DNA from 3 places in the Geobacillus sp. PLS 41 genome. Region 3 is predicted to be linked to each of the others. Evidence: riboswitches for the same ligand, from Rfam matches in the RefSeq annotation. Region 3 holds a riboswitch; each other region holds the start of a gene.
The links. Region 3 has a riboswitch for S-adenosylmethionine ahead of ACVX3G_RS16660 (bifunctional homocysteine S-methyltransferase/methylenetetrahydrofolate reductase). Riboswitches for the same ligand answer to the same signal wherever they lie in the genome.
Positions count from the first base shown of each region.

Region 1: another riboswitch for S-adenosylmethionine. It lies ahead of ACVX3G_RS13595 (hypothetical protein); the one in region 3 lies ahead of ACVX3G_RS16660 (bifunctional homocysteine S-methyltransferase/methylenetetrahydrofolate reductase).
Region 2: another riboswitch for S-adenosylmethionine. It lies ahead of mtnK (S-methyl-5-thioribose kinase); the one in region 3 lies ahead of ACVX3G_RS16660 (bifunctional homocysteine S-methyltransferase/methylenetetrahydrofolate reductase).

Region 1 is NZ_CM151395.1:2,717,574-2,727,525, reverse strand. Features, by position in the region: gene ACVX3G_RS13615 (ABC transporter ATP-binding protein) at 1-757, shown strand, start outside; gene opp4B (oligopeptide ABC transporter permease) at 776-1,744, shown strand; gene ACVX3G_RS13605 (ABC transporter permease) at 1,766-2,674, shown strand; gene opp4A (oligopeptide ABC transporter substrate-binding protein) at 2,688-4,472, shown strand; SAM riboswitch class I at 4,523-4,627, shown strand; gene ACVX3G_RS13595 (hypothetical protein) at 4,678-5,034, shown strand; gene ACVX3G_RS13590 (VOC family protein) at 5,051-5,434, shown strand; gene ACVX3G_RS13585 (PaaI family thioesterase) at 5,615-6,097, shown strand; gene ACVX3G_RS13580 (PaaI family thioesterase) at 6,453-6,869, opposite strand; gene hutG (formimidoylglutamase) at 7,011-7,979, shown strand; gene ACVX3G_RS13570 (helix-turn-helix domain-containing protein) at 7,984-9,465, shown strand; partial or broken gene hutU (urocanate hydratase) at 9,634-9,952, shown strand, end outside.
Region 2 is NZ_CM151395.1:3,100,542-3,110,493, forward strand. Features, by position in the region: gene ACVX3G_RS15515 (pyridoxal phosphate-dependent aminotransferase) at 1-488, opposite strand, end outside; gene ACVX3G_RS15520 (carbon-nitrogen family hydrolase) at 586-1,398, shown strand; SAM riboswitch class I at 1,493-1,661, shown strand; gene mtnK (S-methyl-5-thioribose kinase) at 1,802-2,992, shown strand; gene mtnA (S-methyl-5-thioribose-1-phosphate isomerase) at 3,075-4,142, shown strand; gene ACVX3G_RS15535 (sugar ABC transporter substrate-binding protein) at 4,129-5,292, shown strand; gene ACVX3G_RS15540 (sugar ABC transporter ATP-binding protein) at 5,289-6,839, shown strand; gene ACVX3G_RS15545 (ABC transporter permease) at 6,781-7,794, shown strand; gene ACVX3G_RS15550 (methylated-DNA--[protein]-cysteine S-methyltransferase) at 7,944-8,438, opposite strand; gene ACVX3G_RS15555 (PAS domain-containing sensor histidine kinase) at 8,428-9,952, opposite strand, start outside.
Region 3 is NZ_CM151395.1:3,325,827-3,335,778, forward strand. Features, by position in the region: gene ACVX3G_RS16635 (ABC transporter substrate-binding protein) at 1-864, opposite strand, end outside; gene ACVX3G_RS16640 (ABC transporter permease) at 865-1,668, opposite strand; gene ACVX3G_RS16645 (ABC transporter permease) at 1,665-2,474, opposite strand; gene ACVX3G_RS16650 (ABC transporter ATP-binding protein) at 2,471-3,532, opposite strand; gene ACVX3G_RS16655 (DUF7577 domain-containing protein) at 3,856-4,239, shown strand; SAM riboswitch class I at 4,353-4,454, shown strand; gene ACVX3G_RS16660 (bifunctional homocysteine S-methyltransferase/methylenetetrahydrofolate reductase) at 4,526-6,373, shown strand; gene metH (methionine synthase) at 6,366-9,776, shown strand; gene ACVX3G_RS16670 (hypothetical protein) at 9,852-9,952, opposite strand, start outside.

The sequences.
Region 1 (9,952 bases), 610 kb from region 3:
GCGCACGATTATCGGTTTGATTCGCGCCACGGCCGGGGAAGTGCTGTTTGAAGGGACGGATTTGACAAAGCTTCGTCGCCGCGAGTTTCATCCGTATCGGAAAGACATCCAGATGATTTTCCAAGATCCGTATTCTTCGCTCAATCCGCGCAAACGTGTGCTCGACATTGTCGCCGAGCCGCTCCGCAATTTTGAACGCCTGTCCCCGCAAGAGGAGCGGCAGAAGGTGCAATACGTTTTAGAGCGGGTCGGCTTGAGCGCGGAGTCGATTTACAAATATCCGCATGAATTTTCCGGCGGACAGCGCCAACGCATCGGCATTGCGCGGGCGCTCACGCTCAATCCGAAGCTCATCATCGCCGATGAGCCGGTGTCGGCGCTTGATGTGTCGGTGCAGGCGCAAGTGTTGAATTTCATGAAAGAAATCCAGCAGGAGTACGGGCTGACGTATTTGTTCATCAGCCATGATTTAGGGATCATCCGGCATATGTGCGACCGCATCGGCATTATGTACCGCGGCCGGCTCGTGGAGGAAGGGACGAGCGAGGAGATTTTTACGAATCCTCAACATATTTATACGAAACGTCTGCTCTCCGCCATTCCGAACGCCGATCCGCGCGAACGCGGCCGGCAGGAGGCGCTTCGCCGCGAAGTGGAAAAAGAATATGAGCAGTCGTATTCCCGCTATTTTGATGAAAACGGCCGGGCTCACCCGCTCAAGCCGATTTCGCCGACGCACTCGGTGGCCATTCCGTAAAGAGGGGAAGACGGGAAGATGCTGAAATTTATTTTACGGCGAATCCTCATTATGATTCCGCAATTGTTTTTGCTGAGCGTCCTCATTTTCTTACTGGCGAAGGCGATGCCGGGCGATGCGCTGACGGGGCAGCTGGCGGCCAACCCGAAAATGGATCCGCAGACGCTTGAGGAAATGCGGGAAAAACTTGGCTTGAATGATCCGGTACATATTCAATACATCCGTTGGGTGAAAAACATGCTGCAAGGGGATCTCGGCCTTTCCTATACCCACCAGCAGCCGGTCACTGATCTGCTGGCCGGACGGATCGGGAATACGGTGTTGCTGTCGGCGGCGATTTTAATTTTGACGTACCTGATTGCCATTCCGCTTGGCATCGTGTCGGGGCGATGGACAGATACATGGGCTGATAAGCTGATCGTCGGCTACAGCTATCTCGGGTTTGCCACGCCGCTGTTCATTTTTGCTTTGATCATGCTGTTTATTTTCGGCTTTCACCTTGGCTGGTTTCCAACCGGCGGCAGCGTGGACGTTCAGGTCGAGGAAGGGACGCTCGCTTACTATTTAAGCAAATTGAACCATCTCATGCTTCCGGCGTTGTCGGGAGCGCTCATCAACACGGTCGTTACGATTCAATATTTGCGCAGCGAAATCGTCGATACGAAAGTGAAAGATTTCGTGAAAACGGCGCGGGCGAAAGGCGTGCCGGAGCGGCACATCTATTGGCGCCATATTTTGCGCAATTCGTTTTTGCCGATCGCGGCGTTTTTAGGGTATGAGATCACCGGGCTTGTCGGCGGTTCCGTGTTTTTGGAGTCGATCTACAGCTATCCGGGGCTTGGCCAGCTGTTTTTGCAGTCGATTATGCAGCGGGATTACAGCGTCGTGACGGCGCTCGTCATGATTTCCGGCCTGGCGACGCTGGTGGGCACGCTGTTGTCGGACATCATTTTGAGTGCGGTCGACCCGCGCATCCGGATTGAGTAGGGAAGGAGGAAGGCAGCTGACATGAAAGCGGAAATCAGCGGCCCAACGCCGGCCGGAGCGAACATCGAGAAAAGCCCTTCCGCCTTTTCGATCATGTGGCGGGAGGTGGTTCGGGATCGGCTCGCGCTTGGTTCGCTCATCATTTTAGGAATCCTTTTGTCGATCGTCTATGGCGTGTCGCTCTTTTTGGATCAAGAGGAAATCGTGAAAGTGGATTTTCTTTCCATCTATTCTCCGCCGTCAGCGGAACACTGGCTTGGCACAGACTACGGAGGGCGCGACGTGTTTGGCCAGCTCATCATCGGCGCCCGCAATTCGTTTACGATCGGACTGGCCATTACGCTCATCACTGGGGCGATCGGCCTCATTGTCGGATTGGTGGCCGGCTATTTCGGCGGCTGGATTGACAATGTCATTATGCGCATCATCGATTTCATTCTCGTTCTGCCGTTTTTGATGCTCGTTATTGTTTTTGTCGCCATTGTGCCTAAATATAATGTATTGACGTTCATTTTGATCATGAGCGCGTTTTTGTGGACGGGCAAAGCCCGGCTGATCCGCGCCAAAACGCTGGCCGAGCGCGAGCTGGATTATGTCAGCGCGTCAAAAACGCTCGGCACGCCAGATTGGAAAATCATTATTTTTCAAATTTTGCCCAACCTCAGCTCGATCATTATCGTCAATTTGACGTTAAATTTGGCGGGCAACATCGGCATCGAGTCCGGGCTCACGTATCTTGGCTTCGGGCTGCCGGAGAGCACGCCGAGCTTAGGGACGTTGGTCAGCTATGCGACCAACCCGGATGTTTTGCAAAACAAATGGTGGGTTTGGTTGCCTGCGTCATTGCTTATTTTAGTGATGATGCTGTGCATAAATTTCATCGGCCAAGCGCTGAAACGTGCGGCTGATGCAAGACAACGACTAGGATAAGGGGGAAGAAAATGTGAAGAGAAAATGGCTGGCGGCTCTCGCCGCGCTCTTGCTCGTGCTCGCCGGGTGCACGGGCAAATCCGACACAACGAGCGGAAAGGGCAACAATAACGAAAAACCGGCGGCTCAGAAGGAAGACATCAGCAAATTCCCGATGACGGTGAAAAACGACGGGAAAATCATCGACGGCGGCGTGTTGAAATACGGCCTTGTGTCCGATACGCCGTTTGAAGGGACGCTCAGCTATGCATTCTACACCGGAGCGCCCGACGCAGAGATTTTGCAATTTTTTGACGAGTCGCTTTTCCGGACGAACGGTGACTATGAAATTACAAATGATGGGGCTGCCACGTATGAGTTGTCGGATGATAAAAAGACGATGACAATCCATATTAAAGACAATGTGAATTGGCATGACGGCCAGCCGGTGACCGCTGAAGACTTGGAGTATGCGTATTTGGTCATCGGCCATAAAGATTACACCGGCGTCCGCTATGGCGATGCGCTCATCCAAGGGATCGTCGGGATGGAAGAATATCACAGCGGCAAAGCGGATAAAATTTCCGGCATTAAAGTCATCGACAAAAAGACGTTGACGATCACATGGAAACAGGCCAATCCGTCGGTGTTGACCGGCATTTGGGCGTATCCGCTGCCGAAGCATTACTTGAAAGACATTCCGATCAAAGACTTGGCGAAATCGGATAAAATCCGGAAAAACCCGATCGGGTTCGGTCCGTTTAAAGTGAAGAAAATCGTTCCGGGCGAGTCGGTAGAGTTTGTTCGCAATGATGACTACTGGGCTGGCAAACCGAACTTGGAAGGCGTCATTTTGAAAGTCGTCAGCCCGCAAGTCGTCCTGCAAGCGCTGAAAAAAGGCGAAATTGACGTCGCTGAGTTCCCGACTGACCAATATTTGAACGCGAAAGGGACGAAAAACATTCAGTTTATCGGTAGAGTGGATTTGGCGTACAACTATATCGGCTTTAAACTCGGCCATTGGGATGCGAAAAAGCAGGAAAACGTAATGGACAATCCGAAATTCCAAAACAAAAAACTGCGCCAAGCGATGGCGTATGCCATCAACAACCAAGAGGTGGCTGACCGCCTGTATCATGGCTTGCGCTTCCCGGCGAACACGCTCATTCCGCCGTCGTTCCCGGGCTATCATGACAGCTCCATCAAAGGATATACGTACAATCCGGAAAAAGCGAAACAATTGCTGGATGAAGCGGGATATAAAGATGTGGATGGCGATGGCCTCCGCGAAGATCCAAACGGCAAAAAATTCAAGATCAACTTCTTGGCGATGAGCGGTGGGGACATCGCTGAACCGCTGGCCAAATTTTATATGCAATGCTGGAAAGATGTGGGCCTCGATGTTCAGCTTGTAGACGGACGCTTGGCGGAGTTCAACTCCTTCTACGATATGGTCGAAAAAGACGATCCGAAAGTGGATGTCTACGCCGCCGCTTGGGCAACGGGAACGGACGTCGACCCGTACGGATTGTACGGCCGCAACGTCATGTTCAACTACTCGCGCTGGGTGAATGAGAAAAACGATGAACTGTTGGAAAAAGGCCATTCCGAACAGGCGTTTGACAAAGAATATCGTCGGAAAATTTACAGTGAATGGCAAAAGCTGATGAACGAAGAAGTGCCGGTCATCCCGACGTTGTATCGTTCGGCCATTTATGCCGTCAACAACCGCGTCGCCAACTTCACGGTCGATCCGGGCTCGAAACTGACGTGGAAAGATGTCGGCGTCACGTCCGAGCAACCGGAAGTCGAACAATGACGATTGTTGCCTTTGATGATGTATGATAAGATAGAAGATAAATTGCATACGTCTTATCAAGAGTGGGCGAGAGAACGGGCTTGATGACCCCACAGCAACCTGCCGCAGGCAAGGTGCTAACACCCGCAAAGCGGTTTCGCTTTGGATGATAAGAACGGCTCATGGCCCCTTTCGCATCATTCCGAGGCGAAGGGGGTTTTTGTCGATGGGAGGTGAAGGAGAAACAGTGGAGGAGGCGGTTTCGCTCCGCGCTTGCATGGCCGCTCATCTCCCTGCCGCAGCGTTCGCCGTTTGTGTCATGCGCTGTGTGCAGGCGGAGCTCATCCGGTTTGACCCTAAGGCGGCGGTGCATGTCGACCGTGGGGACGGATACGTTCATTTGTATGGGGAAGCGCAAGGAACAGCCTTTTCGTTGTTGTTGACCAACAGTGAGGCGGACGAATGGAAGGCGGACGGACCGTACGCCCTTGACCGCTACATATGGACAGAGCTTGGGAAAAAAGGGATTTTCCCGATGCAGATGACGCCGTATTTACAAGCAGTATGGTTAACTGAGTCATAGAAAGGAAGAGGGACGAATGGCAGTCAAAAAATTTGAACATGTCGGCATTCAAGTGAAAGACATCGAGGCATCGAAAGAGTTTTATCAAAATGTTGTCGGCTTGGAGCTGCTCGACGAAATGATTCATACGAACGGCACGATGAAATTGGCGTTTTTAGGGATTGGCGGCTCGATCATTGTCGAGCTGATCGAAGGATACAATCCGGATTTGCCGACGGAAGGAAAAGTGCACCATGTGGCGTTTACGGTGGAAGGCATTGAGCAGGAGAAAGAACGGCTTCAGTCGCTCGGTGTGCCGCTTGTGTGGGAAGAAATAACGACACTTCCGAACGGGGCCAAATATTTGTTCTTCCTCGGGCCCGACGGCGAATGGATCGAGTTTTACGAGCCTGCTCGATAAATGGCGTCACGCTAGGCGGCCAGCTGTTTGGGCCGCCTATGAATTTGCCGTCTGGCGATTGGCGCTTCGTTCCATTTTTCTTCGTATGGCCTTGCCTGCCGCTAGACAACAACCGTCCATGTAGGAGTCGTCGTCTTCTCGATTCAATGGTATACTAGAAAAAGAGAGGGGGAGGATGACGTGGAAGAAATGATCGTGCACGCGATTCAAGACGACTACCCTGATGAATTCGCCTGGTGCTACGGCTGCGGGCGTCTGAATGAACAAGGCCACCATTTCCGCACCGGGTGGCGGGGCGACAAAACGGTGACGGTGTATACGCCGCGTCCGGAACATACGGCGATTCCAGGGTTTGTGTACGGCGGGCTGATCGCCTCGCTCATTGATTGCCACGGCACCGGTTCAGCGGCGCTTGCCTTGCATCGGAAAAACGGCCATGAACCAGGGAGCGGGGAAACGCCGCCGCGCTTTGTCACTGCGTCGCTTCACGTCGATTTCGTCAAGCCGACGCCGCATGGAGTGCCGCTTGTCGCCGTCGGCACTGTGACGGAGATTCATCCGAAAAAATGGAAAGTGGACACCGAAGTGTTCGCCAACGGCGAACTGTGCGCCCGCGGGCAAGTCGTCGCCGTCGTAATGCCGAAAACGTTTGTCCGTGGGTAACAAGCAACAAAAGGCGCCGGAGAGCGGCTGTTTTTGACAGCGCTTTCTCCGGCGCTTGGCAACTGGTCGAAAACGGCTGCGCCTCACCTCGTTTCGCCATTGAGGACTGATGATGTCATGAAAAAGGCAACTCGACAACGCCTCTTCTCAAGTGGGGAAACCTTGTGAAATTGGTTCTCCTTTTTCAACAAAACCACCGATTTGGCGAACATCATCGTTTTTCGCCGGTTTTCTCGGATTCCTCTGATCATCGCTTTCCATGCGTTTCAAAACAACAACAGCAGCTGCTGTTTGGCCTCGTCGAATCCAAGGAGAACGAGCATGCGCAAAAACGCCTTTTGGAGATCCATCACCTTCACGGTTTGTCCATGATCAGCACCGACGACGTGGCGCTCGCCACCTCTTTGCCGTTTTGCCGCACGATGGCGGTTACATAGGCGACGGTTTTCCCGAACTTTTCCACCCGCGCCTCGATTTCGGCTTCTCCAGCCACCGCTGGGCGGTGAAACGTCGTCTGCAAGTTGATGGAGGCGTGCATTTGGTCATCGCGAAGCAAGGTCGTCACCGCATACGCCATGAGAATGTCCGCCGCCGCCCCGACGAACCCGCCCATAATCACCCCGTTGCCGTTGAGCAGCGATTCGCTGATCGTCCATACGCCTTTCGCATAGCCGTCTCGGGCTTCCGTCAGGCGGACGCCGAGCGTTTCGTCGCATGGGGGCGGCGCGCTTTGACCGGCGATGACAGCGTGCAAGTTGGTCATTGGCTTCATGTGGAACACCCTTTCTGTTGTCAATCATGTTTTTTTATTCGCCAAACGGCGGCGATTTCCTCTTTTCGCGTGCATGAGGAGGAGAACGGCAAAGCTGTGGCGAAAGAAACAAGCAGCTGATGATGGAAAGGAGATGGTCTCATGTATCAACCGCCAGACGCCGGCCGTTGGACGGGACGGATTGACAGCGTGAGCGATGAGCAGGCGTTTCGTCTTCATCAGCGCATTCGCTTGCTCGATTTGTCGCAGCCATTGGAGACGGTGGAACGAGCGGCGGCATTCATCGGGTTTGCGTGCGACGAAGGAGTGCGCCGCAACCAAGGCCGCCAAGGGGCGAAAGAGGCGCCGGCCGCCGTCAAAGCGGCGCTGGCCCGGCTGCCTTGGCATCTTCCGGAAGGGGTCGTTGTCTATGACGCAGGCGATGTCGTTTGCGTCGATGAACGGCTCGAACAAAGCCAGACTGAACTTGGGAAGGCGGTCGCCCGCCTGCTGAAAAACGGGATGGCGTCTATCGTGATCGGCGGCGGCCATGAGACGGCGTACGGCCATTACTTGGGCGTTCGCGAAGCGCTCGGGCCCGAAGCCCGCCTTGGCATCCTCAACATTGACGCCCATTTCGACTTGCGCCCGTACGATGACGGGCCGACGTCCGGGACGATGTTTCGGCAAATATTGGATCAAGACGAACGGGTCCGTTACTTCTGCCTCGGCATTCAGCGGCTTGGCAACACGGCGGCGCTGTTTGCGGCGGCCGAGACGTACGGCTGCCGGTACATGCTTGAAGACGAGCTGACCGCAGGGCCGATCGAGGCCGCCTATGAACAAATCGAGGAATTTGCCGCTCATCACGATGCCGTGATGTTGACCATTTGCATGGACGCCATCAGCGCGGCTGCCGCGCCGGGGGTGAGCGCGCCGTCGCCGTTTGGACTCGCTCCGTCGCTAGTGCGCGCTCTCGTCCGCCGAATCGTTTCTCATCCGAAAACGATCAGCGTCGATCTTTGCGAAGTCAATCCACTCTGGGATGAAGGCGGAAAAACGGTGGCGTTGGCCGCCGCCTTTTGCATGGAAGCGCTCCTTCATTTTCGACGCTTGCAGCCAAGGCGGTGAGAACGTGAAATTGGTCATTGCCGAACGGGACGACAAGGAACGAGAAGCGATCCGCTGGCTCGTTTCCGCGTATTCCTTGCCGATTGAGCAAGTATATACGGCGGCTACGGTCGAGGAGATGATGGCGTTTCTTGAGCGGGAGGCGCCGGAGCTATTGTACGTCGAACTGGATATGATTCCGTATGAACGATGGTCGAAGGCGACATCCCACGTCCGCTTGTTTTGCCAACGCGTGATTGCCGCAACGGCCGAGGCGACGTTTGCGCGGGCGAAACAAGCCATCGACTGGCAATGCGTCGATTTGCTTGTGAAGCCGCTTGAGCCCGCCAAGCTGAAACAAGCGTTGAGGACGGCGGTTTCGCTTTCCTCCAACAGCCGCTCGAGCCTGACAGCGGGTTTTGACGGCCATGACGACTACCGCGCATTATTTTACGATGACCCCGCCGCAGCTTCCACCCATGTATGGCTTGTGCAGGCGGAACAGCCTGCCTTGTCTCGAGAAGTGATCCGCTTTTTAACGAGCTATCCGTTTCGCGGACGGGCGCGCGTATTGCCGCTCACCCATATGGCGGTTTGCCTGCTTCCCGATTTGCCGGGCGACGGGAAAGAAGAGGCGTGGAAGCTGTTGCGCGATTGGGAAGAGGAGCATCATGAGCCGCTCGCGGTTGTCGTGATGCCGCCTGATGGTCGGAAAACGGTGCGCGGGCAATACCAAGCGGCCCGCCGGTTGCTGGAGACGACGTTTTTCATTGGCTATCGCCAAGTGATCGCTCCCGCTTCGGAATACGAACAGTGGCGTGAGCTCGATCCGTTTTTGACGCCGGAGGAGCAGCGGCAATGGATCGAGATGCTCGAGCGGTTCGACCATGAAGGGGTGAAGCGATGGCTGCGGCGCGAATTCTCCCATTGGAAGCCGCCGTTTCCGAGCCCGGAGATGGTGCGGACGCGGCTGACGAGCATCTTGGCGCAAATCCGCCGGTTTATGAAAACATACGGCCTTGACCGCGGCGGAACCGAGCGGGAGTATATGCGCATTTTTCAAGACATTTTGTACAATCCCGTCTTGTATCGCATCGTTCAAGAATTGATTTTATTTTTATATCGATTGTTCCATGAGGCCAAGCAGGCCGAGGAAGACGCGCGCGTCGACGCCGTGGAGCGCGGCCTCCGCTATATGGAGGCGCATTTTCGCGATCCGTCGCTCACGCTTGAGCGGGTCGCGGCCGCCGCCGGGCGCAGCCCCGCGTATTTCAGCCATTTGTTGTCGAAAAAGCGCGGCGTGACGTTTCGCCAGTGGCTGACCAACCGGCGGCTTGAGGAAGCGAAACGGCTGCTTCGGCAGACGGATTTGTCGATTAAAGAAATCGCCGAACAAACCGGGTTTCGCACCGCCCATTATTTGATGCGCGTCTTTAAAGCCGAACTGAACCAGACGCCGACCGCCTACCGCGATGAACAACGGCTGAAACCGTCATCACCGCGGTAGGCGGTTTTTTCAAAAGAAATGAACATATATCAAAAGAAATGGATAGATGAAGCGAAAAGAAAAAAGAAATTTCAAAAAAAATGGATCATCTTGAAAAGACGAGAATCTATCTCCATCCTCTTGGCTTCCTTACAATAAAAAGCAAAGAGGAAAAAGGAGAGGATGACGATGGCAGAAAAACGGACCGTACGCCCGTTTGCGGGCACCGAGCGGCGGGCGAAAGGATGGATTCAAGAAGCGGCGCTGCGGATGCTGAACAACAATTTGCATCCCGATGTCGCCGAGCGGCCGGATGAGTTGATCGTCTACGGCGGCATCGGCAAGGCGGCGCGCAACTGGGAATGTTACGAGGCGATTGTGGACACCCTTCTTCGTTTAGAAAACGATGAAACGTTGCTCATTCAATCCGGCAAGCCGGTGGCGGTGTTTCGCACGCATCCGGACGCCCCTCGCGTGCTGATCGCCAACTCCAACCTCGTGCCCGCAT
Region 2 (9,952 bases), 230 kb from region 3:
GGAATGGCTTCGTAATCCGGTAAGAATCCGTTTTCCGAAGAAAGCGGCATCATCTCCATCCGCGCGCGGGCAAGCGCGATCCCCGACCAATAGTCCGGATAGCCCGGGTCCGGGACAAGCACCACATCGCCCGGGTTGACGAGGCAAAGCGGCAGCTCGACAAGCCCGGCCTTGCCGCCGAACAAAATGGCGACTTCGCGGTCTGGATCGACGTTCACCCCGTATTCACGCGCGTAAAACGCGGCAATGGCTTCTTTCAAAAAGAAGTAGCCTTGAAATGGCGAATATTTATGGTATTTCGGATTGGCCGCCGCCCGCTGCATCGCCTCGACGATATGCTTTGGCGTCGGCTGATCCGGGTTGCCTTGCCCTAAATTGATCACGTCGCATCCGGCCTTGATTTTCTCCCCGACTTTTGCGACAAGCGAGGCGAAAAATTGCTTTGGCAGCTGCTCAAGCAGCTCGGAAAAAGGAATTTCCATCGTCATCGCCCACACCTTCTTAAAAAATTCTTGAAATTCTAGTGCAACATCATATATCGTAAAAAGCAAAATGTAAAGCAAAATTTTTTCGAGGTGAAAACTCATGACGATCCGCATCGCCTGCCTCCAGCTTGATATTGCATTTGGCGATCCAGCAAAAAACGAACAGCAAGCCGAACAGGCCGTGGAATCCGCTGCCAAAGACGGCGCTGACATCATCGTGCTGCCAGAGTTATGGACGACCGGCTACGATTTGACGCGCCTGGATGAAATTGCCGACGAAGGCGCCGAACGGGCGAAGGCGCTCGCTTCCCGATTGGCGCAAACGTACGGCGTCCATTTCGTCGCTGGTTCGGTCGCCAAAAAAACAGCCGCCGGCGTGACAAACACGATGATCGTGGCCGACCGCCATGGCCAAATCGTCGGCGAATACAGCAAACTCCATCTGTTCCAATTAATGGATGAACATTTGTATTTGCAGCCGGGAAGCAGCTTAGGCTTGTTTTCGCTCGACGGGCTTGCATGCGCCGGGGTCATTTGCTATGACATCCGCTTTCCGGAGTGGATTCGCGCCCATGCGTTGGCCGGAGCGGAAGTGCTGTTTGTCGTCGCCGAATGGCCGCTTCCCCGCCTGCACCATTGGCGGACGCTCTTGATGGCGCGGGCGATTGAAAACCAATGCTACGTCGTCGCCTGCAACCGGGCTGGCCGCGACCCGAACAACGTCTTTGCCGGCCATTCGCTCGTCATCGACCCATGGGGCGAAGTGATCGCCGAGGCGGACGAGAAGCCGGGCATTCTCTCGGCCGACATCGATCCCGCACTCGTTGCGGACGTCCGCGCACGCATCCCGGTGTTTGCCGACCGCCGGCCGCACGACTACGAAGCGGCAAAAAATTTTTTCAAAACGTATTGACAATCGATTGATCGACCATGTATCATTCGAATCAAACAACCAAACGATTGACAACATCGTGAAAATTGCAAAAACTGAATACGAGAAATCGGTACTCTTATCAAGAGTTGGCTGAGGGAATTGGCCCAATGAAGCCCAGCAACCGACCGTAATACTATCGTGAGATAGGGCGCACGCCAAGGGCGGCGCCGGAAGCGTCATGCTTCCGCAGGGCACGGTGCTAAGTCCAACAGAAAGACCGATGTCTTTCTGAAAGATAAGAGGCGCGAAGAACGAATGAATCTTCAAGCCTCTTTCCGTATGCGAAAGAGGCTTTTTCATTTGCCGGAAACGCCGAGATTTCAGCGCCGCGTCAGAACCGGCATTTGAAAACGAGCGAAATGAAAAAAGGGGGAACAAGGAAATGACCACTGTTCAAACATCGGTTTACGAACCGCTGACCGAACCGAAGGCGGTATCTCTCGCTGTCCGCCTCGGCCTATTCCGCGACGGAGCGCCGCTTGCCTGCCGCGAGATCGGCGACGGGAACTTGAACCTTGTTTTTCATATCGTCGATCAAGAAACGAAACAAGGCGTCATCATCAAACAAGCGTTGCCGTACGCCAAAGTGGTCGGCGAAAGCTGGCCGCTCACGTTAAAGCGCGCTGTCATTGAAAGCAACGCGCTGCGCACGTTTGCGAGCTACGTGCCGCAATACGTGCCGAAAGTCTACTATTCTGACGAATCGCTCGCCATTACGGTGATGGAAGACTTATCCCGTTTGCAAATCGCCCGCAAAGGGCTGATCGAAGGGAAAACGTATCCGCTTTTGTCCCAGCATATCGGCGAGTTTGTCGCCAAAACGGCATTTTATACGTCTGACTTCGGCATGAACCAGCAAGAGAAAAAGAAATTGGCGCAAAGCTTCGTCAATCCGGAACTGTGCAAAATTACCGAAGACCTCGTCTTCACCGACCCGTTTTTTGACCACGAAACGAACAACTTTGAAGACGAATTGCGCCCAGACGTTGAAGCGCTTTGGCGCGATGACCGACTCCACCTAGAAGCAGCAAAGCTGAAGCGCAAGTTTTTAACCGAAGCCGATGTGCTCTTGCATGGCGATTTGCATACCGGCAGCATTTTCGTAAGCGCCGACGAAACGAAAGTGATCGACCCAGAATTCGCCTTTTACGGTCCGATCGGGTTTGACCTTGGCCAATTTTTCGCCAATTTGCTGTTAAATGCGTTGTCCCGCTCTGAATTAGAGCGCCAACCGCTCTTTGACCACATCGACCGGACATGGGACGTCTTTGCGTCCGTGTTCTCAAACCTTTGGCGCACCGAGAGCGTGGAAACGTACGCCGCGACGCCGGGCTTGCTCGAGGACGTGCTCCGGCACGCGTTCATCGACGCCGTCGGCTTTGCCGGCTGCGAAGTCATCCGCCGGACGATCGGCCTCGCCCATGTGGCGGACCTTGACGGCATCGAGCACAAAGATGAACGGCTTGTTGCCAAACGGCATGCCCTCCGTCTCGGCCGCCGCTTGATCATTGAGCGCCGCGTGTTCACCGGAACGGAAGACTTCCGCCGCCTGTTTGCCGAAACGGAACAATAATGCCATACAATCGTCCGGGTCTCGACGCAAGCTGCGCGGCGCTGACCCGGACAAACCAAAAAAAAGAGAAAGGAAGATGGCGATGAGCACCTTTGCCATCCCACGCTCCGTTGAATGGCGCGAGACGCATGTGACGATTTTAAACCAGCAAAAGCTTCCATCCATCATCGAATATATCGACTTGCACACTCTGGAAGACGTCTATGAGGCGATTGCCACGCTGAAAGTGCGCGGCGCGCCGGCGATCGGCATCACCGCCGCCTATGGCCTGGCGCTTGCCGCTTTACGCTACGACACCGAATCGCTCGATGAATTCCGCCGTCGCTTGAAACGAGATCGTGACTACCTAGCCAGTGCCCGGCCGACTGCCGTCAACTTGTTTTGGGCGCTCGATCGGCTCGTCACCGCTGCGGCCGACGCCCTTTCCGTCAACGAGGCCAAAACGACGCTCGTCCACGAAGCGATTCGCATTCAAGTAGAAGACGAGGATGTGTGCCGCCGCATTGGCGAGCATGCCTTGTCGCTCTTCAGGCCCGGCGAGCGGGTGATGACGATTTGCAACGCCGGCTCGATCGCCACCGCCCGCTACGGAACGGCGCTCGCCCCGTTTTATTTGGCGAAAGAAAAAGGAATTGAACTATCCGTTTACGCTCTCGAGACGCGGCCGGTGTTGCAAGGGGCGCGCCTGACCGCTTGGGAACTGATGCAAGCGGGCGTTGATGTGACGCTCATCACCGACAACATGGCAGCGCAAGCGATCAAGGCGAAAGGCATTGGCGCCATCATCGTCGGCGCCGACCGGATCGCGCAAAACGGCGATACGGCGAACAAAATCGGCACGTTCGGCCTGGCCTTGCTCGCGAAGTCGTTTGACATTCCGTTTTACGTCGCTGCGCCGTTGTCCACGATCGATTTGACGACGAAAACAGGTGCGGACATCCCGATCGAAGAGCGCCATCCGGATGAAGTGACCCACATCGCCGGCGTGCGCATCGCCCCGGAAGGCGTCAACGTATACAATCCGGCGTTTGACGTAACGCCAAACGAACTCATTACCGCGATCATTACCGAAAAAGGCATCATTCGCGGCAATTACAACGCAACGCTGCCATCATTATTCACAAAGGAGGAGCAGCATGAAACGATTTAAGGCCTTATCGTTCCTTTCTCTTCTTTTCTTTGCCGTGTTCTCCGTCTTGGCCGGCTGCACGAACGAGCAAGACGCCGTGAGCTCTAAGCCGGCCAACGAAACGAAGCAAACGGCCATCCAAGGCGACACCGTCTCATCCAACAGCCAAACCGCATCGAGCAGCGAACAGGCGGCCATCCCGGAGAAGCTGAAAAAACCGGTGAAGATCGCCGCCATTATGCAACTGTCCATCGGCACGTTCTCATCGCAATACATCGCCGGCGTCAAAGAACAAGTGCAAAAATTCGGCGGCGAGGTGCAAATTTACAACGCCGACAACGATTTAACCAAAATGGCATCGTACGTTGAGACGGCCATTACACAAAATGTGGACGCCATTTTGCTTGACCACGGCCGCGCCGATGCGCTCGAAGGCCCGGTGAAAAAAGCCGTCGCCAAAGGCATTCCAGTTGTGGCGTTTGACAACGATTTGAACATTCCCGGCGTCACCGTCATCGACCAAGACGACTACAGCCTCGCCTGGAAAACATTAAAAACGCTCGCAGAAGACTTAAACGGGGAAGGCAACATCGTCACGATTTGGGTCGGCGGCTTTACCCCGATGGAACGCCGCCATGTCATTTATGACGCGTTCAAAAAACGCTATCCGAACATTAAAGAAATTGCCAAGTTTGGCACGGCGAGCGCCAACACAGCTTTGGACACACAAACGCAAATGGAAGCGATTTTGAAAAAATACCCGAACAAAGGCGACATTGACGCTGTCTTCGCAACTTGGGACGAGTTCGCCAAAGGGGCGACGCGCGCCATCGAGCAAGCTGGGCGCACGGAAATTAAAGTGTATGGCATCGATTTGAGCGATGAAGACTTGCAAATGATCCAAAAACCAAACAGCCCATGGGTGGCGACAACGGCGACCGACCCAGCCGAAGTCGGCCGCGTCCAAGTGCGGTTCGCGTATCAAAAAATCGCTGGAGAAAAAACGCCGAACATTTACTCGCTTGAGCCGCATTTAGTGAAACGGTCCGATCTTCCGGACAAACAAGTGTCGATGAATGAGCTTTCGCAATACATCCCGGGCTGGGGGCAATCCAATGTCGCCATCTCGCCGTGGATGAAAACGTTGGAAGCCCAGGTGAACAAAAAATGAACGGGTTGTCAATGCGGGGCATGGAAAAATCGTTTGGCGCCGTGCGCGTGCTCGACGGCGTGGACTTCGACGTTCGTCCTGGCGAAGTCCACGCCCTTTTAGGCATGAACGGCGCCGGCAAAAGCACGCTCATGAACATTTTGGCCGGCGCCATTCCGCCTGACGCTGGTACGATCACGATCGACGGTACGATATACACGTTTTCATCGCCGCGCGAAGCAAAACAAGCCGGCATCGGCCTCGTCGTTCAAGAAGTTGACACAGCGCTCTTTCCCGGCTTGCCGATTTACGAAAATGTAGCGGCGGACGAGTTCGTCCATGTGAAGCAACGGCCGATTCGCTCGCTGCGTCAAGAAAAAGAGCGGGCCGCCGCCCTGCTTCGCCGCGTCGGCCTGTCGTTGCCGCCGACGAAATTGGTTCGCGACTGCTCGCTCCATGAAAAGCAGCTGATTGTGCTCGCCAAAGTGCTGTCATCCAACGCGCGCTATATCATCCTAGACGAACCGACGGCCGCCTTAAGCGAGGCGGAAACAAGGCGTCTGTTTGCCATCATCGATGAACTGAAGCAGCAAGGCGTCGGCTTTATTTACATCTCTCATAAACTGAAAGAAGTTCAGGAGATCGCTGACCGGCTGACGATTTTGCGCGACGGCCGCGTCGTCTATCACGGAGGCGCCCGCAGCCTGCCGCTTGAGGACATCGTCCTTCATATGACTGGAACGAAGCGGACCGCCGCCGCGAAACAAGCACGCACATACAGAAGCGACATCGCGTTTGCCGCCCGCGGAATTTTGATCGACAAAACCGGGACAACAGTCGACCTATACGCCCACCGCGGCGAAATCGTCGGCATCGCTGGCCTCGTCGGCGCCGGCAAGACGGAGCTTGCCGAAAGCCTCATCGCCCACCGGAACACATCCGGCGAGTGGGAAATTGATGGCAGACGCTATGTGTTCTCATCGCCTTATGAAGCCATCGACGCCGGCCTTTGCCTCATCCCGGAAGAACGGCGCAAACAAGGGTTGTTTTTGCCCGAATCAGTGAAAACGAACTTGACCGTCCGCCTTCTTTCCCGCCTGTCGCGCTGGCAATGGATCAGCTGGGCGAAAGAAGCGGCTGAAGCCGACGGGCTCGTCCGCTCGCTAGGTGTTCATCCGCCGTCAAGCACCACCGTCGTTCGCCACTTGAGCGGCGGCAATCAACAAAAAGTCGTCATCGGCAAATGGCTCAACACAAACGCACGCGTCTTTTTGTTTGACGAACCGACCAAAGGGATCGACGTCCATGCGAAGCAAGAGGTGTTTTCCATCATTCGCTCCCTTGCCGATGAAGGAAAAACGGTGCTGTACTTTTCCAGCGAATTTCAAGAGCTGCTTGACATTTGCGACACCATCTACGTGATGGTCGACGGCCGGCTGCTCGCTCGCCTGCCGGCCGCTGAATTGACGTATGAACAGCTTGTTTACTATTGCAGCGGAGGTGAGATCCATGAGCCAGCCAGCCGTTTCCACAACGCCGTCGAAAAAAACGGCGCCGTCCATTCTTGAATGGTTGTATAAACACGGCACCTTGCTGGCCATTCTTGCCGTTATCGCCTACTTCGGCATCACGCAAGACCGATTTTTTACGTATGAAAACTTCAGTGACATTTTGCGGTCCATTTCGATCGTGACGCTCGTGGCAATCGGCATTACGTTTTCGCTCATCGTCGATGGCTTCGATTTGTCCGTCGGCTCGACGGTGAGCCTAGCGACGATCGCGAGCGCAGCGGCGCTCGTCCTGTACCGCCAAGAAATTTTCATCACCCTGCTCGTGCCGCTGTTGCTCGGCATTGCTGTCGGGCTCTTGAACTCGTTGTTGATCGTCAAATTCAAATTGCCCGATTTGCTCGCGACGTTGGCGACGATGTACGCCATTAACGGCGTGCAGCTCACCTATACGAAAGGGTTTTCGATCTACAACGACATGCCGCTGCCCGATGGCGGCACGGCGCCGGGCAAATTCATTCCTTCCTTTTTATTTATCGGCCAGGGAGAGCTGTTCGGCGTGCCGTTTTCGGTCTTGCTTATGCTGTTTGTCGTCATTGCCGCTCATCTGTTTTTAACGTACACGAAACCCGGCCGCCTCTTTTATTTGACCGGGGAAAACCGCGAGGCGGCAAGGCTCTCAGGCATCCCGGTCAACCGCTATCGGACATATGCATACGTCATCAGCGGGTTTTTTGCGGCCTTAGGCGGCATCGTCCTTGCCTCGCGCATCGGCACCGGGCAAGTGTCGGCCGGCGCCTCGCTTTTAATGGACAGCGTCGCCGCCGCCTACATCGGCTTTTCCGTCTTTGGCGCCGGCAAGCCGAACGTCATCGGCACATTGTTCGGCTCGATTTTAATGGGCGTGTTGCTGAACGGCTTGACGATGGCAAACGTTCCGTATTACGCCCAAGACATTATAAAAGGCGCCATTTTAGTCGGCGCCCTCGCCTTGTCGCATTGGCAAAAAAAATAACGCCCGATCTCTGCCCCCGTGGATGGCAATCCTCGGGGGCAGACGCGTTTTTCTAGGCAAGCCGTCAGCCTCTTTTTCCGCCTGCTTCATTGCAGCATCCGCATACAACGCCTTCCAAACCCTTTGCCTGTTCCACGAACGCAAGAGCGTCATCTACGTAAGCGGCGCTCAAGCTCCAACAGCTTCGCCTTCACATCGGTGCGGCTTCCAGCATAGCCAATGAGAGCGCCGTTTTTGCCGACAACGCGGTGGCACGGAACGAGAATCGACAGTTCATTCGCCCGGTTTGCCTGACCGACGGCGCGCACCGCTTTCGGGCGGCCGATTTGCGCGGCGATGTCAGCGTATGTCGCCGTCTCGCCGTACGGAATGCGGCAAAGCGCCGCCCACACCTCTTCTTGGAAGGCAGTTCCCTTCCACTTCAGCGGCAAGTCAAATGCTTGGCGTCGACCGTGGAAATACTCATCCAGCTGCCTAAGCGCGCGTTCAAGAAGCGGCGACCAGCTTTTGACAGCCGGATGTTCGCCGGCGAACGCGCGCCATTCTTCTGGAAACAGCTCGACTTTGACAATCGCGTCGCCGTCGGAGGCGATGTAAATGTCGCCGAGCAGCTCTGAGCGGTATACTGCATATTCAATCGTCATCGTCGTCCTCCCTTTCCATTCGTTCGATCGGCAGCGTGATATGGAACGTCGTGCCGACGCCGACTTCGCTTTCCACTTCAATTTTCCCTTGGTGCTCTTCTATGATTTTATAGCTGACCATCAAGCCGAGGCCGGTGCCGCGTTCTTTCGTCGTATAAAACGGCTCGCCAAGCTTTTTGATTTTATCTTTTGGAATGCCGCATCCTTGGTCGGTGATGGAGATGCGCACATAGCACCCGGCGCGGGTGATGCGCACCGTAATGTCCCCGCCTTTTGGCATCACTTCGATGGCGTTTTTCAAAATATTGATGAACACTTGCTTCAACTGATTCGGCTCGCAATACACCGGCGGCAGCCCGCGCTCGAAGTCGGCGATGATTTGCACGTTGTGCATCATCGCTTGGGCGCTGATCAAATCGATCGTGTCTTGCATAATTTTGCAGATATCATTTTGTTTGTACTGCACCGCCTGGGGCTTCGCCAAGACCAGAAACTCGGTGATGATCGACTCAATCCGTTTCAATTCCGACATAATGACATTAAAATACATCGAATAGTCGCCGTCAATGCTTCCTTGCAACAGCTGAATGAAACCCTTTAGCGCCGTCATCGGATTGCGGATTTCATGGGCGATGCCGGCGGCCAATTCCCCGACGACGTTGAGCGTATCCGACTTGCGCAACTGCAGCTCCATCTCCTTGCGCTCGGTCACATCGCGCAGCATCATCATCCCGACGCCGGGAATCACTTCCTTTTTCAGTGAAAACTCAATAATTCTCCCTTTTCCCTCGTCGAAAAATTCGACCTCGCCGCTCGCTTCGCCGGTGCGTTGGCATTGTTGAAGCAGCTTGTTGAGCTGGCGGCGCGCCCGCTCCGGAACGAGCTCGACCACCATTCGGCCAAGCAGCGCCTCCTTTTCGACGGAAAAAATGCCGCAGACAACCGGATTGGCGTCGATGATCCGATGCTTGGCATCCCAAAGCAAAATACCATCCATCGCATGATCGAAAATGCTCCGGAACTTTTGCTCGCTTTCGCGCAGCTCGCGCTCGATTTTCCGCCGCTCGCTCACATTGCGGAAAATCGTCAAGTGGTACCCGTCGATCGCTCCTTTTTTCATGGTGAACTCGAGCTGCTTATCCTCACCGTTCGGCATATGAAACGTCAGCTCGTCACGGATTTCCCCTTTGCGCCGGAACTCGCTGAAAATGCGTTTCACCTTTTCGTCCCCATAGTCGACAAAATCAAACAAATTGCGGCGCACAAGCAAATTCAAGGGCAGCTCAAACGTCCGGCTCGCCGCCGGATTGGCGTTCAATATGTAGCCAAAATCGTCCCAAATGAGGATCGCCTCATGCGCTTGTTCGAAAATAGCCCGGAACCGTTCTTCGCTTTTTTGCAACTTGATTTCCATATTTTTTCTTTCTGTCACATCGCGCATAATGGCCATGTAAAACCCGCTATAGACGTTGGAAGTCGCCGTCAGCTCAAACATTTTCACCGTTCCGTCCGGG
Region 3 (9,952 bases):
CGGGTCGAGCATAAAATTGATAAACGCGTGCGCTCCTTCGATGTTTTTCGCTGTTTTCGGAATGACCATGTTGTCAAACCATAGGTTGGATCCTTCTTTCGGCACGACATAGTCGAGCTTGTCGTTTTCCGCGATGATTTCCGCCGCATCACCCGACCAGACGACGCCGATGGCCGCTTCTTCATTCGCGAGAAGCAGCTTGATCTCATCGCCGACAATCGCCTTCACATTCGGCATGAGTCGATCGAGTTTCCGCTTTGCTTCTTGCAAATGGGCTTTGTTCGTGTCATTGAGGGAATAGCCGAGGCTGTTTAACGCCATGCCCATTACTTCGCGCGCTCCGTCGACAAGCAAAATTTGGTTTCGCAAACTCGGATCCCATAAGTCGTTCCAGCTCGTAATCCTCTTGCCACCGAGCATCTCGCGGTTGTAGACGATGCCGACCGTCCCCCAAAAATACGGCACGGAATACCGGTTGTGCGGATCAAACGACAAGTTGAGAAACCGCGGCTCGATATATTGCAAATTGGGAAGCTTTCGGTGATCAAGCGGCAGAAGCAGCTTTTCTTCGATCATTTTGCTGATGGCGTAATCGGATGGAACGGCGACGTCAAACGTTGCCCCGCCTTGGGCGATTTTCGCCATCATCGCCTCATTGGAATCAAACGTTTGGTAAATCACTTTCCACCCTGTCTCTTTTTCAAATTCGCGAACGAGCGCGGGGTCAATGTAATCGCCCCAGTTGTAGACCGTCACCGTTTTGCCTCCGCCGTACCCTTCCGCTTCGTTCAGCCGATGAGTGACAAACATCAGGACGAACGCGGCGATGAACACGGCCGCAAATCCTTGGACAAGCCGTCTCACCTACTTTCGCCCCCCTATCCCGTACATTCGGCCGCCTTTTTGGCTAAGCACGTAATAGCCGATGACGAGCAGCATGGTAAATAAAAACAGAAGCGTCGACAGCGCATTGATCGATAAGGAAATGCCCTGGCGCGCCCGCGAATAAATTTCCACCGACAGCGTCGAGAACCCATTTCCCGTGACAAAAAACGTCACGGCAAAGTCATCGAGCGAATACGTAAGCGCCATGAAAAAGCCCGCCCATATGCTCGGAGCCAAAAACGGCAGCACCACACCGGACAGCACTTGCCAATGACTGGCTCCTAAATCTCTAGCCGCATCAATCAGCGTCGGGCTCATTTCTTCCAGTTTCGGCAACACCATCAACACGACAATCGGCACGCTGAACGCGATATGAGACAACAGCACGGACGTAAAGCCGAGCTTGATGCCAGCGATTGTAAACAGCAGCAAAAACGAAGCGCCGATGATGACATCGGGGCTGACGATCAGCACGTTGTTGAGGGCGAGAAGAGCGTTTTTCGTCCGCTGCCGCTTGACATAGTAAATGGCGAGCGCCCCGATGACCCCGAGTATGGTCGCGACCGCCGCCGACAGCAGCGCGATGACGATTGTATTCAAAACGATGATGAGCAAGCGGTCGTCGGACAGCACGTCGCGGTACCACTTGAGCGTGAACGATTGAAAATCGTGCATCGCCCCGCCGCTGTTGAAGGAATAATACATCAAATACACAATCGGCATATACATCACGGCAAACACGACTAACAAGTACACACGTCCCCACCAATGCGTCCGTTTCATCGGCTTCCCTCTTTCCTTCCGGTTCCTGTCAGGACGACGATGACCGCCATCGCGATCATTAACACAACAGCGATCGTCGCCCCCATTCCCCAATCTTGGGTGACGAGGAAGTGCTGCTCAATGGCCGTGCCGAGCGTAATGACGCGGTTGCCCGCAATGAGGCGCGTAATCATAAACAGCGACAACGCCGGGATGAACACCGCTTGGCAGCCGGCCTTCACCCCGCCAAGCGTGAGCGGGAAGACGACGCGGCGGAACGTCGTCCAAGCCGAAGCGCCCAAATCGCGGGCGGCATCGACAAGCGATGGCGGCAGCTCCTCCAGCGCGTTGAAAATCGGCAGCACCATAAACGGAATAAAAATGTACACAGAGACGAACACAAAGCTGAAATCGGTGAACAACAACTGCCGCGCCCCGAGGCCGATCGCCTGCAAAAAAGCGTTGGCCAGTCCATATGTGCCGAACAGCCCTAAAAACGCATACACCTTCAGCAGCAAATTCACCCACATCGGCAAGATGAGCAACAACAGCCATAACTGCTTGTGCCTCGTCTTCGTCAGCCAATAGGCGGTTGGATAGCCGATCAACAATGACACAAGGGTAATCAAAAACGCGTACCAAAACGAATACGCCATCATTTTCAAATAAATGGGCGTCAACACGTTTTCATAATTCGCCACTGTCCAATGTCCGTCTATATCCAAAAACGATTCATATAATAAAAAGACGATCGGAGCGATGACAAACAACACCAACCAAATGCCATAAGGGATTAAATACCAGTTTCGCCACGCCCGTTCCGTCATGCGCCCTCATCCTCCCTTTCGACTCGCATGACGTGAATCGCTTCCGGTTCAAAACGAAGGCCGACCGTTTCCCCGACTTCGGCCTTTTTCGTCGAATGGACAAGCCATTCGTTGCCGTTTTCGTCATAGCCGCAAATTTCATAATGGACACCGCGGAATAAGAGCGAATCGACGCGGATGACGATCTGCCCGTCTTCCGGCGCCGCGAGCTCCAAATCTTCCGGGCGGATGACGACATCGACCGGTTCGTTTGGCGCGAAGCCGCGGTCAACACACGCAAACTGTTTGCCGGCAAATTCGACGAGGAAATCGTCGATCATGCGCCCTGACAAAATGTTCGATTCGCCAATGAAATCGGCGACGAATCGATTGACAGGCTCGTCGTAAATGTCTTTCGGCGTCCCAAACTGCTGAATTTTTCCTTTATTCAGAACAAAAATGTAATCGGACATCGCCAATGCTTCTTCTTGATCATGCGTGACAAAAATAAACGTAATGCCCAATCGACGTTGGAGCTCACGCAATTCATACTGCATTTCCGTGCGCAATTTCAAATCCAAGGCTGACAGCGGTTCATCCAAGAGCAACACCTCAGGTTCATTGACAATCGCCCGGGCAATGGCGACGCGCTGGCGTTGGCCGCCGGACATCTCTTGAATGCGCCGGCGCTCATAGCCTTCCAAGTTGACAAACCGGAGCGCTTCCCTCACTTTCTCGCGAATGTCGGTTTCTTTCATTTTTTTCACGCGCAAACCAAACGCAACGTTTTCAAACACATCGAGATGAGGGAACAACGCATAGTCTTGAAAAACAGTGTTGACTTGCCGTTTGTTCGGCGGGACGTTTTGAATCGGCTTTCCATGGAAATAAATCGTTCCTTGCGTCGGTTCGATAAACCCGGCAATCAGCCGCAAAATCGTCGTCTTCCCGCACCCCGACGGCCCAAGCAGCGTATAAAACTTCCCGCGCTCCATCGCAAAACTCACATCATCCAATACGACCGTGCCGTCGTATTCCTTCGTCACTCGCTCGAAGCGGATGATCTCTTCCCCGTTCACTTCCAGCCCCCCGTCTTCTTCATCTCCATCATTCCTAATTAGAACATAGAGACAATGAAAGTGCAATGACAAAACGATCGTTGAACGGTCTTCCCACCCATGCCAATGCTTAAGAAGCGAAAAATGGTCGATGATGCAATTGATAAGGCAACATACCGCCCGTTTTCCTCTCTTACAAGACATAATCAAGGTATTGAAAAATAAATCCAATTAAAAATCTAATATTTTTGCCTCTATCGGCTCAAACGTTTCTATGTGAACATGGTAAAAACCAATTTTTTCTATTATAATATATCTATGAATTCTGTTAGGGAGGAATGAAATTGAAAAGCATCAAACCCGGCCGCGGTCCGTCGATGCAAGGACTCTTCGGCAGCATCGCCGCTGTGTTGTTCGGCATCTTTTGGATGGTGATGGCATTCTCCATCACCGCGGACTCGCCGTTTCCCGCCGCCCGCTTTTTTCCGTTTTTCGGCCTTGTCGTCATCGCCATCGGCGTATTTCAAGCGTTTTACCATTACAAAAATGCGACGGGAAAACAACGCATGTCCTTATTGGACATTGTCGACAGCGAGGAAGAGCCCGACCCGCTGAACGTCCGATTTGGAAGCCATAAACAGCCAAACAAGCATTGCCCTCATTGCGGCGGGCATGTGCAGCACAATTTCCAATTTTGCCCCCAATGTGGAAAAGAGCTTCTCCGTTGATCCGAGAAATTCTTTTTTGAAATTTCCTCGCTTCACCGTATTGAATAATTTCGAAAAATACATTAAATTATATAGTAATCATCAAAACGCTGCCGCACAATTGCATACGGACATTCTTATCAAGAGAGGGGGAGGGACTGGCCCGGTGAACCCTCAGCAACCTGGCCGCGGCCAAGGTGCTAAATCCAGACAGGCGGAAGCCTGGAAGATAAGAAGAAGCGAATGAAAAGTCTTCTTCTTATAGAAGGCTTTTTTCTTTTACTACGGAGAAACGGGGGAATCGAACGTGGGATTGCTGGATAAGTTGAAAGAGCGCATTCTCATCGCCGACGGGGCGATGGGAACGCTTTTATATTCGCACGGCATTGACCGTTGTTTTGAAGAATTGAATCTATCCAATCCAGATGAAATCGTCCATATTCATGAAGCGTATATCGCCGCGGGCGCCGACGTCATTCAGACGAATACATACGGCGCCAACTATGTGAAACTCGCGCGCTACGGCTTGCAAGACGAGGTGCCGGCGATCAATCGCGCCGCTGTAAGACTGGCGAAGCAAGCAGCCAATGGGCGGGCGTACGTGCTCGGGACGATCGGGGGGCTGCGCACGTTAAACAAAAGCGTCGTCACGCTCGAAGAAGTGAAACGGACGTTTCGCGAGCAGCTGTTTGTCCTGCTGGCTGAAGGAGTCGACGGCGTGCTGCTCGAGACGTATTACGATTTGGAAGAGTTGGAGACGGTGCTTGCCATCGCGCGCAAAGAGACGGACTTGCCGATTATCGCCCATGTGTCGCTCCATGAAGTCGGCGTTTTGCAAGACGGCACGCCGCTCGCGGACGCCCTTGCCCGCCTAGAGGCGCTCGGGGCCGATGTCGTCGGACTGAACTGTCGTCTCGGTCCATATCATATGCTTCGGTCGCTCGAGGAAGTGCCGCTGCCGAAGCAGGCATTTTTGTCGGCGTATCCGAACGCGAGCCTCCCGGATTACCGCGACGGCCGGCTTGTCTATGAAACGAACGCGGAATATTTTGAAGAGGCGGCCAAAGCGTTCCGCGATCAAGGGGTGCGCTTGATCGGCGGGTGCTGCGGCACGACGCCGAAACATATTGAGGCAATGGCAAAGGCGCTCGCCGACCGGACGCCGGTGACGGAAAAAACGGTGAAGCGGCGCACGGCATCTGTATCGGTGCAAGCCGATCGGCCCGCGCCGACTCCGCTTCCCGAGCTCGCCCGCACGCGCCGCTCGGTCATTGTCGAACTCGATCCGCCGAAGCAACTCGGCATTGACAAGTTTCTCGCTGGGGCGAAAGCGCTCCATGACGCCGGCATCGACGCGCTGACGTTAGCTGACAACTCACTTGCCACGCCGCGCATCAGCAACGCCGCCGTCGCCACGATCGTGAAAGAGCGGCTCGGCGTCCGCCCGCTCGTGCATATTACGTGCCGCGACCGCAATTTGATCGGCTTGCAGTCGCATTTGATGGGGTTGCATACGCTCGGCATCACCGACGTGCTCGCCATTACCGGCGACCCGTCGAAAATCGGCGACTTCCCAGGAGCAACGTCGGTGTATGATTTATCATCGTTCGATTTGATCCGCTTGATCCGCCAGTTTAACGAAGGGCTGTCGTACTCGGGCAAACCGCTTGGGCAAAAAACGAACTTCTCGATCGGCGCTGCGTTCAACCCGAACGTCCGCCATTTGGATAAAGCAGTTGAGCGAATGGAGAAAAAAATTCAATGCGGCGCCCACTATTTCTTGACCCAGCCGATTTACTCGGAAGAGAAAATCGTTGAAGTGCACGAAGCGACCAAGCATCTTGACACGCCGATTTACATCGGCATTATGCCACTTGTGAGCGCGCGCAACGCCGACTTTTTGCATCATGAAGTGCCGGGCATTACGCTCTCTGACGAGATTCGCGCCCGCATGGCGGCGTGCGGCGGCGACCCGGTGCAAGCAGCCAAGGAAGGCATCGCTATCGCCAAATCGCTCATTGACGCTGCGTTTGATTTGTTTAACGGCATTTATTTGATCACGCCGTTCTTGCGCTACGACATGACGGTCGAGCTTGTCCGCTACATTCATGAAAAAGAAGCGGCCGCCAAAGAAAGGAAGGTTGTTCATGGCTAACGTCACCTTAGAACAGCAACTGCAAAGAAAAATTCTTGTCATCGATGGCGCCATGGGCACGATGATCCAAAGCGCCAACCTATCGGCCGCCGACTTTGGCGGCGAGGCGTATGAAGGGTGCAACGAATATTTGACCCTCACCGCCCCGCATGTCATCCGCCGCATTCATGAAGCGTACCTAGAAGCCGGTGCTGATATCATTGAAACGAACACGTTCGGAGCGACACGCATCGTGCTTGACGAATATGGCCTCGGTCATTTGGCGCTTGAGCTGAACATCGAAGCGGCCAAACTCGCCAAACAAACGGCTGAGTCGTTCTCCACCCCGGACTGGCCGCGCTTTGTCGCCGGTTCGATGGGGCCGACGACGAAAACGTTGTCGGTGACCGGCGGCGCAACGTTTGAAGAACTCGTCGCCGCCTACGAAGAACAAGCGCGCGGACTGCTCTTAGGAGGCGTCGACCTTCTCCTACTCGAGACGTGCCAAGATACGCTGAATGTCAAAGCCGGTTTTCTCGGCATTTCGAAGGCGTTTGAAGCGGTCGGCCGCCGCGTGCCGCTCATGATTTCCGGCACGATCGAACCGATGGGCACGACGCTCGCCGGGCAGGCGATCGATGCGTTTTTCATCTCGGTGCGCCATATGAAGCCGATCGCCGTCGGCTTAAACTGCGCAACCGGTCCGGAGTTTATGACCGACCATTTGCGCACGCTCGCCTCGCTCGCTGACACGGCGGTCAGCTGCTACCCGAACGCCGGTCTGCCGGATGAGGAAGGCCACTATCATGAAACGCCGAATATGCTGGCAGAGAAAATCCGCCGCTTTGCCGAAAAGGGATGGATCAACATCGTCGGCGGGTGTTGCGGCACGACGCCGGATCATATCCGCGCCATTGCCGAAGCGGTGCGTGATCTCCCGCCGCGGGCGATTCCGTCTTCGTTTGATGTCCACGCCGTTTCCGGCATCGAGGCGCTCATCTATGATGAAACGATGCGTCCGCTCTTTGTCGGCGAGCGGACAAACGTGATCGGCTCGCGCAAATTCAAGCGCCTCATCGCCGAAGGGAAATACGAAGAAGCGGCGGAAATCGCCCGCGCCCAAGTGAAAAACGGCGCCCATGTCATCGACATTTGCCTCGCCGACCCAGACCGCGACGAACTCCATGACATGGAGCAGTTCGTCCGCGAAGTCGTGAAAAAAGTGAAAGTGCCGCTTGTCATCGATTCAACCGACGAGCGCGTCATCGAGCGCGCCCTCACCTACTCGCAAGGGAAAGCGATCATCAATTCGATCAACTTGGAAGACGGCGAGGAGCGGTTTGCGAAAGTCGTTCCTCTCTTGCACAAATACGGCGCCGCTGTCGTCGTCGGCACGATCGATGAACAAGGAATGGCGGTCACCGCCGAACGGAAGCTGGAAATTGCCTTGCGTTCGTATGACTTGCTCGTTAACCGCTACGGGGTGCCGGCGCGCGACATCATTTTCGATCCGCTCGTCTTCCCGGTCGGCACCGGTGATGAGCAATACATCGGCGCGGCGAACGAAACGATCAAAGGCATTCGCCTCATTAAAGAGCAACTGCCGGAGTGCTTGACGATGCTCGGCATCAGCAACGTCTCGTTCGGCTTGCCGCCGGCCGGGCGCGAGGTGCTCAACTCCGTCTTTTTGTACCATTGCACGCAAGCTGGGCTCGATTATGCGATCGTCAACACTGAGAAGCTTGAGCGGTTCGCCTCGATTCCGGAAGAGGAAGTGCGGATGGCCGAAGCGCTTTTGTTTGACACGAGCGATGAAACATTAAACACCTTTATCGAATTTTACCGAAGCAAAATCACCGCCGCCAAGCCGGCTGAGGAGAACTTGAGCCTTGAAGAGCGGCTCGCCCGCTACGTTATTGAAGGGTCGAAAGACGGGCTCATTCCCGATTTGGAAAAGGCGCTTGAGACCTACTCCGATCCGCTGTCCATCATCAACGGTCCGCTCATGGCCGGCATGGATGAAGTCGGGCGGCTGTTCAACAACAACCAGCTCATCGTCGCTGAAGTATTGCAAAGCGCGGAAGTGATGAAAGCAGCGGTCGCCTTTTTAGAGCCGTATATGGAAAAGAAAGAAGGAAGCACAAAAGGAAAAGTCATTCTCGCCACCGTCAAAGGCGATGTGCATGACATCGGCAAAAACTTGGTCGACATCATTTTAAGCAACAACGGCTACGAGGTGATCGACCTCGGCATTAAAGTCGCTCCGCAGCAACTCATTGAAGCGGTGCGCGAACATCAGCCGGACATTATCGGGTTGTCGGGCTTGCTTGTGAAATCGGCTCAACAGATGGTCGTCACCGCCCAAGACTTGCGCCAAGCGGGCATCTCGACCCCGATTTTAGTCGGCGGCGCCGCCTTGACGCGCAAATTTACCGAAAACAAAATCGCACCCGAATACGACGGCGTTGTCTTGTACGCGAAAGACGCCATGGACGGGCTTGCCCTTGCCAACCAAATCCAGCAGGGCGAGATTGACTACAAGAAAAAAGAAACGGCCGAAAGCGAGCCAACGCGGCAAACGACGGTGGTCACAGCGGTTAAATCGACCGTCTCGACCGACGTTCCCGTCTACATCCCGGCCGATCTCGAGCGCCACGTGCTAAAAAATGTGCCGCTTGACCACGTGTTGCCGTACGTCAACTGGCAAATGGTGCTCGGCCACCACCTCGGCTTGAAAGGAAAAGTGAAACGGCTGCTTGAAGAGAAAGACGAAAAAGCGTTGGCGTTAAAAGCGGTCGTCGACGAACTGCTCGCCGAAGCGAAAGAGCGCCGCTGGATTCAGCCCGCCGGCGTCTACCGCTTCTTCCCTGCACAAAGCGACGGCAACCGGGTTTACATTTACGATCCGACTGACGGCAAAACAGTGCTCGAGATGTTCGACTTTCCGCGCCAACCGCGGGCGCCGTATCTTTGCCTCGCCGATTATTTGAAATCGAAAGAAAGCGGCGAAATGGATTACGTCGGTTTGTTCGCCGTCACCGCCGGGCATGGCGTCCGCGAACTCGCCCAGCACTGGAAGGAAGAAGGCGAATTTTTGAAAAGCCATGCCATCCAAGCGTTGGCGCTCGAGATTGCCGAAGGATTCGCCGAACGCATCCACCAAATTATGCGCGACCGTTGGGGCTTCCCGGACGACCCCGATTTCACGATGGAAGAGCGCTTCGCCGCCAAATACCAGGGCCAGCGCTACTCGTTCGGCTACCCGGCCTGTCCGAACTTGGAAGACCAGGAGAAACTGTTCCGTCTGCTTCATCCAGAAGACATCGGCATCCGTCTCACCGACGGCTATATGATGGAACCCGAAGCATCGGTTTCGGCGATCGTCTTCGCCCATCCGGAAGCGCGTTATTTCAATGTGTTATAAGCCGGAAACGAGCTGGCCGAATCGGCCGGCTCGTTTGTCGTTTTTCTTTGAATGCTCCACCCGAACGATATACAGTCACTTTTTTGTTTTTATTTGTTCACGATTCTCCAACTTTTTCAGCCATTCTTCTTTCGCTTGTCTACGAATACTCTTCCAATCCATCGGAGAACGGTCTC